2 regions of the Alcanivorax sp. genome follow, and region 2 is predicted to be linked to the other one. Evidence: predicted binding sites of a transcription regulator. Region 2 holds the regulator's gene; the other holds the start of a gene.
What was found. The regulator sigma-54, encoded in region 2, starts transcription at its own class of promoters, with help from an activator protein. The targets are predictions, from matches to a motif close to TGGCACNNNNNTTGCTNT.

Region 1: KZ772_RS05845 (ANTAR domain-containing protein) is a predicted target of sigma-54. The motif match lies at 2,718-2,735, and genes of this name have one in related genera.

Annotation. Positions count from the first base shown of each region.
Region 1 covers NZ_CP080267.1:1,280,053-1,285,003, reverse strand. Annotated here, with positions in the region: gene KZ772_RS05870 (FAD-dependent oxidoreductase) at 1-164, shown strand, start outside; gene KZ772_RS05865 (cytochrome c3 family protein) at 175-1,509, shown strand; gene KZ772_RS05860 (DUF3365 domain-containing protein) at 1,557-2,135, shown strand; gene KZ772_RS05855 (globin domain-containing protein) at 2,198-2,455, shown strand; gene KZ772_RS05850 (globin domain-containing protein) at 2,439-2,603, shown strand; gene KZ772_RS05845 (ANTAR domain-containing protein) at 2,776-3,363, shown strand; gene KZ772_RS05840 (CmpA/NrtA family ABC transporter substrate-binding protein) at 3,625-4,854, shown strand.
Region 2 covers NZ_CP080267.1:3,605,043-3,609,993, forward strand. Annotated here, with positions in the region: gene ptsN (PTS IIA-like nitrogen regulatory protein PtsN) at 1-163, opposite strand, end outside; gene raiA (ribosome-associated translation inhibitor RaiA) at 180-479, opposite strand; gene KZ772_RS16950 (RNA polymerase factor sigma-54) at 519-1,985, opposite strand; gene lptB (LPS export ABC transporter ATP-binding protein) at 2,241-2,966, opposite strand; gene lptA (lipopolysaccharide transport periplasmic protein LptA) at 2,963-3,520, opposite strand; gene lptC (LPS export ABC transporter periplasmic protein LptC) at 3,504-4,061, opposite strand; gene KZ772_RS16970 (HAD hydrolase family protein) at 4,058-4,561, opposite strand; gene KZ772_RS16975 (KpsF/GutQ family sugar-phosphate isomerase) at 4,562-4,951, opposite strand, start outside.

The sequences.
Region 1 (4,951 bases), 1.6 Mb from region 2:
GCGTGGGAATAGTGGGGATGACGGCAGCCCTGTTGACCCGGTTGCAGGGCTCGGTTCCGGCCATGGGGCGGCTGCGTCAGGGCAGTACCTGGTTGCATATTCTGGTGTGCTGGCCGCTACCTGCGCTGCTGGTGTTTCACATCCTGTCTGCGTACTACTTCTAGGGGAATGCCTGTGGGGAAGCCGGGGATCAAGACACTGTGGTGGGGGCTATGGCTGTTGGGGTCGCTGGCACTGGCGGCCTGGCTGGGCATGTCATTACTGGATAACGATGCTTCCAAGAGTGCCTTTCTTCCCGGTGCCATGACCCATGGCCATCACCAGATTGAGCTGCAATGCAGTGCTTGCCATGACGAAGGTTTCAATAGCCAGGAGGTGCTGCAAAACGCGTGTGTGAATTGTCATGGTGAGCAGCTTGCTGATGCCAGGGACTCACACCCGAAATCCAAATTCACTGACCCGCGCAACGCTAACCGGTTGGCCAATGTGGACGCCCGCTACTGCGTGTCCTGTCATGTGGAGCACCGGCCGGAGCTGGATGTGGGCATGGGAGTGACGTTGCCCATGGATATGTGTGTGCACTGTCATCAGGACATTGGCGAAGAGCGCCCCAGCCACCAAGGCATGGCATTCGATACCTGTGCCAGCGCTGGCTGCCATAACTTCCATGACAACCTGGCGCTCTATGAAGATTTCCTGCTCGCCCATGCCGATGAGCCCTGGCTCAGTGAGCGCCCCCGCCTGACTCCCCGCAACCTGGCCAGCCGGATGAGCGACGCAGATCTGGTTGCCCTGATACAAGGTTCCGGGACGCCGCCCGCAGACAAAACCGTGCCGGAGCACTGGGATGGCAACGCCCATGCGGAAGCCGGGGTGGCTTGTACCGCCTGCCATGGTGATGCCGATCAATGGGTCGACAAGCCAGCGCCGCTGCAGTGCGCCCAGTGTCATGAGCAGGAAAACGAGGGGTTCCTCCAGGGCCGGCACGGCATGCGACTGGCCATGGAGTTATCACCCATGACGCCATCGCAATCGGTGCTGAACATGCATGTGGAAGCCAGCCACCGGGAGCTAACGTGTATCAGTTGCCATGGTGCCCATGATTTCGACACCCAAAAAGCTGCCGTGGATAGCTGCCTGGGCTGCCACAACGATGAACACAGCAACGAATACCTTCGCTCCAGCCACCACCGATTATGGCAAGCGGAAAAACGCGGCGAGCTGCCCCCTGGTAGTGGCGTGACCTGCGCCACCTGCCATATGCCCCGGGAAACCCATGGCGATGATGTGCTGGTGCAACACAACCAGAGCCTGACCCTGCGTCCGGTAGAAAAAATGATTCGCCCAGTGTGCATGCAATGCCACGGGCTGGAATTCGCCATTGATGCGCTGGCTGATCCGCATCTGGTGGAAAAGAACTTTCAGGGCAAACCCGAACACCATGTGCCATCGGTGGATATGGCTGTGGAGCGGGACAAGGCCCGGGAAGGAAAGCGAGGACCGTACTGATACTGATGTTTCATTCAGAGGTTCCTGAACCTGAGGAGGTAACACCCATGCAATATTCAAGAACGTTGTTCGCTACAGCCTTGGCCACACTACTGTTAAGTGCCTGCGGAGGCGGCCAGGAAAGCAAACCTGCCGTCGGTATCGATCCACAGGTCTACACCGATTCCCTGTTCGCAGTGATGAACGCGGACCGCACCAATTACACCAAGATGATCATCGGGCGATTGGGCCCGGCGGGTGCTGACAGTATCAAACCCCATGAGTACTGGGAAGACCTGGAAAACGGCGCACCGCTGCCGGCGCAGATGTTCCGTTACGGGGCGGAAGCGGTGGCCGAGGTATCCAGTGATTTCTCCTATTCCTTGCAGTCACTGTGGCCCATCAATTCACAAAATGCGCCCAAAACAGAACTGGAAAAAGAAGGCTTGCAGTACATCGTCGATAACCCGGGCAAGAACTTTTACGGCACCGAGGCGCTTGGCGACACGACCTACTACACGGCGGTATACCCGGATGTGGCGGTGGCCGCCCCGTGCGCGGCTTGTCACAACAACCACAAGGACTCTCCCAAAACGGATTTCGAGCTGGGCGTGATGGGTGGCGTGGTGATTCGCGTACCCATGTAACCGTCAACACCCTGCTTGCACGCTGTGCGTGCAAGCACTTACCCAATAGCGGGAGAAAGACCATGACACCGGAACATATTGCGCGGGTGCAGGCCAGCTGGCAGCAAGTGGAAGGCATTGCCGATCAGGCGGCCGCCCTGTTTTATCAGCGCCTGTTTACCCAGGCCCCGGAACTGGAACCACTCTTCAAGGGCAACATGGAAGAGCAGGGCAAGAAACTGATGAGCATGATTGGTGTGGCGGTAAAGGGGCTCGACAGGCTCGATACCATTGTGCCCGCCGTCCAGAAGCTGGGTGAACGCCATGGATTACGGCGTTAAACCGGAAGATTACGACGCCGTGGCGCAGGCCTTGCTCTGGACATTGGCGCAGGGCCTGGGCGACGCCTTCGATGCCGACACAGAATCGGCCTGGACAGAGGCCTATACCTTGCTGGCCAGCACCATGATTGATGCCGCGAACTACTGAGCCGCGAGGCGCCGTTTTGGCGCCGCAGAGTGCACCGCTATGGTGCGCTTTGCGGGGGGCTTTATGGTGAAAAAGGAATAGCAAACAAAAACAGTGGGTTAATAAACGAATGACTGGCACAACCGTTGCAAACCAATCCAGTAACACTCAATCCCCGGATGCTACCGACACTATGGCCCTGAAAATCATGCTGGTGGATGACCAGCCACCGCGCGCCGCCATTCTGGAGCGTGCCCTGATCGACGAAGGGCACGAGATCCTGTGTCGTCTGGCCAGTGCTGCCGGGCTGGCGGAGAAGGTGCATTCCAGTAACCCGGATGTGGTGATCGTGGACATGGACGCGCCGGACCGGGACACCCTGGAAAGCATGGCCCTGGTGCAGCGGGATATGCCGCGCCCCATGGTCATGTTCTGCAACCAGGACGACGAGGATCTGATCGTGGCGGCCCTGCGTGCCGGCGTCAGTGCCTATGTGGCCGGGGAAACCGATCTGGCCCGGGTGCGTGGCGTGATGCGCGTGGCCACCGCCCGTTTCCGGGAATACCAGGCTCTGCGCGAAGAGCTGGAACAGACCCGCGAAGCGCTGGCAGAACGCAAGATCATCGAGCGGGCCAAGGGCCTGCTGATGCAACGCCGCCGCCTCAACGAGCAGGATGCCTACAGCACCCTGCGGCGCCAGGCCATGAATACCGGCCAGCCATTAATACAGGTGGCCAGGTCAGTGCTGGATTATGCCGAGATGCTGAAGGCGCAGGGGTGATGGATTGGGCCGGCTTTCCCTGTGGAAGCGATGGTTCCATCGCGAATGCTTTTTCCCTTGAGCTGGCTGAGAGTTGCGGTCGCATCAGCGCTCCCACAAAACAGGAGCAAGCATGAGAAGAGTCTGTCCACTGAAGAAGGCAAGAAGCCTGGTTTCCGAACCGGCAAAAACATTCCGCCGGGCGCAGCCTGCGATGAATGAGAAGGTTTTCAAACGTCAGGCGTCAGAGCTCAGACGCCAGGCCCTTGCGGAGCAAACCCCATGAAAATCCGTATCGGCTATATGCCGTTGACCGACAGCCTGCCGTTGGTGGTGGCCCAGGAAGCGGGTTACTTCGCCGCCGAAGGCCTGGATGTGGAGCTGCAACCGGAGTGGAGCTGGGCCAGTCTGCGTGATCGTTTGCTGGTGGGGCAGCTGGATGCGGCCCCCATGCTGGCGCCTATGCTGATGGCCACATCGCTGGGGTTGGGCTGCATCAAGAAACCCCTGGCGACGGCGTTCTCCATGGGACTGAACGGCAACGGCATAACCGTCTCTCCCATGTTGTTTCAGGGGCTGTGTGCTCTATCCGAAGGACCAACGCCCAACGACATGGCCAGCGCCATGAACAAGCTGGTGGCGGCTCGTGCCAGCAGTGGTGAGGCGCCGCTGGTACTGGCGGTGGTGTTTCCGTTTTCTTGTCATGCCTACCAATTGCGTCACTGGCTGAGCGTCGCCGGGCTGGACCCGGATCATGATGTGAAGCTGGTGGTGCTGCCGCCGTCGCAGATGGTGGATCACCTGCGCATGGGGCATATCGATGGTTTCTGTGTGGGCGAGCCCTGGAACAGCCTGGCGGCGCTCACCGGCGCCGGGCACTGCATTCTTTCCGGTTACCAGATCTGGGAAAACGCCCCGGAAAAAGTGCTGGCGGTGTCCCGTGACTGGGTGGCCCGCAATCCCGGGCCTCATCGCGCCATGCTGCGGGCGCTCTATAAGGCCGCTCGCCACGCGGACGAGCATCTGCTGGACAGCCTGTCGCTACTGGCGCACCCGGCCTGGCTGGATGTACCGGCGGAAATCATTCGCGCACCGTTCAGCCAGCGCCTGCCCGGTGGCCTGACCGGACAACCGTTTCCGGCCCATCACTTTCATGTATTTGCCGGTTTCCACGCCAATTTCCCCTGGCGCTCCGATGCCCGTTTCCTGCTGGAAGAAATGCAGCGCTGGCGTCAATGCTCGCTGGAAGAAACCCAGACCTTCGCGGCCCAGTGCTACCGCACCGACCTGTTCCGCGACGCCCTGGCGGACCTTACCAGCCTGCCACTGATGGACAGCAAACCGGACGAGCGTCACGCAGGCCACTGGCAATTACCCGGCGAACCCAAACCGGTGGAGCTGGGGCCGGATCGGTTGTTGAAAGTGATAGAGGCGGAAGCGGGGGGCCGAGTTGATCCTTGCCCCCTGCCTTTCCGTAGCAGCGTCGCTGGCGGCGCGATAACCCAAACCTGAACAGACGGATTTACCACAGAGGACACAGAGATCTCTGAGGAGATGATGGATTTTTCTCAGTGTACTCTGCGCCTGTGTGGTGAAAATTTTTCGATCC
Region 2 (4,951 bases):
CCAGCTTTTCCCGGGCTACCAGGGCATCGAAGACCTCCTGTTCGTTGAGGCTGTCGCAGCCGGCCGCGGCCAGCTGCGCAACCTGGTCCAGCAGCTGTTTCTTGCTGCTGGCCTGCACCTCGCTATGGGTGCGTGCTTCGGTGAGTAGTTCGCGAACTCGCATAATTGTCGCTTTGGGGTCAGTGGCCGTGTTTGTGGCTGACGGCCTTTTCCTTGTGTTTGAGGATCTGACGGTCAAGCTTGTCCGTCAGCTTGTCGATGGCAGCGTACATGTCCACTGCTTCAGCGGTGGCGAAGACGTCGGCCCCGGAGATATGGATGGTGGATTCCGCCTTGTGGGTCTTGGGTTCCGGGGAAAGAATCACCTGGACACTGGTAATCTGATCAAAATGCCGTTCAAGACGGGAGAATTTGTCTCCTACGTAGGCTCGCAAAGCGTCGGTAATTTCCAGGTGATGACCGCTGATATTAATTTGCATGGCTGGCTCCTTTACCTGCTCGTTGGGCCGTCCCGGCGCCTACACCAAACGCTTGCGGGCGCTGGATGACGGTATTCTCATCGCCTCACGATACTTGGCGACTGTCCGGCGCGCCACGTTGATCCCCTGCTCGTTCAACAAGCTGGCAAGCTTGTTGTCGCTGAGCGGTTTGCGGGGGTTCTCGGCAGCGACCAGCTTCTTAATAATGGCACGAATAGCGGTGGAGGAACACTCACCGCCGCCGTCTGTTCCCACGTGGCTGGAGAAGAAATACTTAAGCTCAAAGACGCCGCGGGGTGTCATCATATATTTCTGGTTGGTGACCCGACTGATGGTCGATTCGTGCATCTCGACGGCATCGGCAATGTCGGCCAGAACCAGGGGTTTCATGGCTTCTTCCCCATAGTCGAAGAAGTCCTGCTGGACTTCAACAATGCGGGTGGCCACCTTCAGCAGGGTGTCGTGGCGGCTTTGCAGGCTCTTGATGAACCACTTGGCTTCCTGCACGCAGTTGCGCAGGTACTGGCCATCCTCGCCCCCGGCCTTGCGGGCCATGGAGGCGTACTGCTGCTGCAGGTTGACCTTGGGCAGTACCTCCTCGTTCAGGCTTACCTGCCAGTGGCCCTGATGCTGGCGCACAATCACGTCCGGTACCGCATAATCCACCTGGCTCTCACCGATCTGTTCGCCAGGGGCAGGGTCCAGGGTGCGCAACAGGGAGAGGGCGTCGAGCAGGTTCTCCTCGCTGATCTGCAGCACCCGGCGCAGGGCCGCATAATCGTGTTTTTCCAGCAGCTCCAGATGCTCCAGAAGGGCCAGGGCATAGTCCAGGAAGGGAGTGTCTGTGGGTAACTGACGCAGCTGAACACGCAGGCAATCGGCCAGATCCAGGCTGGCCACCCCTACGGGATCGAATTGCTGCAGGCGATGCTGGACGGCCAGTACTTCGTCGGCTTCCAGCTCGTCACCTTCGGTGAGCAGGTCATCCTGGGCGTTCATCATCGCCACGATGTCGTCCACGGTAACGGTCAGATAGCCGCGATCGTCCAGGGATTCGATAATGGTCATGGCGATGATGCGGTCCACATCGCTCATGGGGGTCAGATTCAGTTGCCAGAGCAGATGGTCCTGCAGGTTGCCGGCCACGCTATGTCGCTGCTGCCAGTCGTCGGCATCGTCGGGTAGGGCGGCGGAGGCGCTTCTGGTCTGGCCGGAATAGACATCGTCCCATTCCGTTTCGATGCCGGGTTCGCCGTCCACGAACTCTTCCAGGGCATCGTCCCGCTCGGTATCCAGCTCCTGGTCGTCCTGACGTTCTTCGTCAATGTCAGGCAGGGATTCGTCACCGAAATCGTCGGCCAGCTCCAGCAAAGGGTTGCTTTCCACGGCCTGCTGTATCTCCTGGCGGAGGTCCAGCGTGGACAGCTGCAAAAGGCGAATGGCCTGCTGCAGCTGAGGAGTCATGGTCAGCTGCTGGCCGATTTGTAGTTGTAGGCTTGGCTTCATACTGCTCAGGCTGGTCGGTCCCCAAAACCTGAGAATAGCAGTCTATCTGTAAGACAAGCAATATTTGTGCCAAGGGTTGTTGTGTGCTAGGAGGAGGGAGTTAACAGTGAACAGTTAATAGTTAACAGCGCGCGATCTTAGGCGTGGCGCCGTTTGGGTGCAGGCAGCCGCGTCTAGGGCTTGTGCGCGGCTGCGGGGCTTGAAAGACAGAAAGTCTGCCTCGCGAACTGTTCACTATTAACTATTCACTGCCTTTTACAGCCTGAAGTCCGCCCCCAGATACACATCCCGTACCTGCTGGTTACCGAGAATGGTATCCGCATCGCCGGAGGCGATGATGTGGCCGGCGCTGACAATGTAGGCGGTGTCGCAGATATCCAGGGTTTCGCGCACGTTGTGGTCGGTAATCAGTACGCCGATGCCGCGTTCTTTCAGATGGCGGATAATGCCCTTGATGTCGTTCACGGAAATCGGATCCACCCCGGCGAAGGGCTCATCCAGCAGAATGAAATCCGGGTCGGTGGCCAGGCCACGGGCGATTTCCGCCCGGCGCCGCTCGCCGCCGGACAGGCTCATTCCCAGGGAATCGCGAATGTGGGTGATATGGAATTCCTTGAGCAGGCTTTCCATGCGCTCGTGACGTTCCGCCTTGCTCAGCTCCTTGCGGGTTTCCAGGATCGCCATGATGTTTTCTTCCACGGTCAGGCGGCGAAAGATGCTGGCTTCCTGGGGCAGATAGCCGATGCCGCGCTGGGCGCGGCCATGCATGGGCAGATGGGTGATGTCTGCCTCGTTGATATCGATTCGCCCTGCGTCCGCTTCCACCAGGCCCACGATCATGTAAAAGCAGGTGGTCTTGCCGGCGCCATTTGGACCGAGCAAACCGACGATCTGGCCGGCTTCCACGTCCAGGGAGACATCTTCGATAACCCGGCGGCCCTTATAGCTTTTTGCCAGGTGGTGGGCGCGTAAATGGCTCATTGGGTGTTTGGCTCCGCCTCGGGGGAGGGCTCTTCGGGCGCCTCGCCGTTTTCATTGTCGTCTGCGGGTGGGGCTTGCTCGGGTGTCTGGTTCTCGGCCGGGATCACCAGTCGCACCCGCTTGTCGCCTTCACTACTGGCGTCTACTCGCTTGGAGTCCAGACTGTATTCCACTTTGGCGCCTTCGAAGGTGTTGCCCAGGTGCTCAATATAGGCGTCTCCGGTGAGGACCAGGGTGCGTTTGCGGATGTCGTAGACCAGGTTGTTAGCGTGGGCCTGCAGGTCCTTGCCTTCTTCCATGCGCACCGGGGTGCCGGAGGCTTCCACGCGGGTCAGTTCGCCATTGCGGGTATACAGGCGCATTTCGTCGGCAAACAGTTTGCGTTTTCCCTGGACCAGTTCCACATTGCCCCGGTAAAGACCGCTGCCCGCGTCCTGTTCGAAGCGTCCGGAATCCGCGGTCACGGATACCGGCACCTGCGGGGCGGCCACGGCACTGATCGGCAAGGCAACAGCCAAGGCGATAAGGCTGGAGGCACTAAGAAGCCGGCGCATCAAACTCACTCTTTACTCCTTGCTCAAGGGTCAGAATGCCCTTGTCGAGATCGGCCTCCAGCGCGCCTGCGCGGGTTTTGCCGGATTCAAATTCCAGGTCCACACTGCCGGGAGAGCTGGCGATATTGGTGTCGCTACGAAAGCGCAACTCCTGGGTGTCCAGGGTGATTTTCTGTTGCTGGTTGCGGGCTTTTACGTCGCCGGAGAATACAATCAGATCGCCATTTTCCTGGACCAACCCTTGTTCACTAACGATGGTCCAGCTTCCCTTGTCGTTGGCCATTTCCAGCTCGGGCTGCTGCATTTCCGTGAGCGGGTTGTGGTCATACTGGGTCAGGGTCTCGGCGGTCAGATAGTACTGGAGACTGCCGTCCTCTTCACTAAAAGCCCGTGCGGTTATGCTTTTGGCGACAATTGCGGGCGCGGTGAGGATGCCGTCTTCCTGCCCGGGCAAGGTGTCATCCCACTCGTGCAGGGTCATCAGCATCACCAGACCCAGCATCAGGATGCCGGTGGCGCTGAGCAGGCCCTGGCGCTTCATGCCGGGCTCCGTTGCGCCAGAATGGCGTCGCAGATTTCTCGCACCGCGCCTTCACCGCCGCGCCGCTCGGTAATATGGTCGGCGGCTTCCTTGGCGCAGTCGTGGGCATTGGCCGGGGCAAAGCTGAGCTGGGCCCAGTGCAGGGCGCTCACATCCGGTTCGTCATCGCCGGCATAGCCGGTCTCGCTGGCGGCGATGCCCAGCTGTTCGGCCAGGTCGGCCAGGGCCACGCCCTTGTCTTCGCGGCCCTGGATCACATGGGCGATTCCCAGGTCGGCGGCACGCCTGGCCACCATGGGCGTGTTGCGGCCGGTAATAATGGCCAGGGTGACGCCGCTGGCGGCCAGTTTCTTCAGTCCGTGGCCGTCCAGGGTATTAAAGACCTTGATGGTCTCGCCTTCCGGGCTGAAGTAGATGCGACCGTCGGTCATCACTCCATCCACATCAAAGGCCATCAGGCGCAGATTCTGCGCATCAACGGAGGACAGTTGCATAGGCATCTACACCACTCCGGCCCGCAGTAGATCTTGCATGTTGAAGGCGCCCAGAGGCTTGTGGTCCTTGTCACAGACCATCAGGCCATTGATTTTGCGGGTTTCCATGATCTGCAGGGCCTCAGCGGCAAGGTGGCCGGGTTCGATGGTGATCGGCTGAGCCACCATCACCTCGTCGATGGTGGCCTTGCGGATGTCGATGTCGCGATCCAGCATGCGGCGCAGATCGCCATCCGTAAAGATGCCGGCCAGGGTGCCGTCTTCCCGGGTGATGGCGGTCATGCCCAGCCCCTTGCGGGTCATTTCCAGCAGCGCTTCGCTGAGCGAGGTGCCGCTGGCGACTACCGGCAGCTGTTCGCCGGCGTGCATGATGTCGTCCACTTTCAGCAGCAGGCG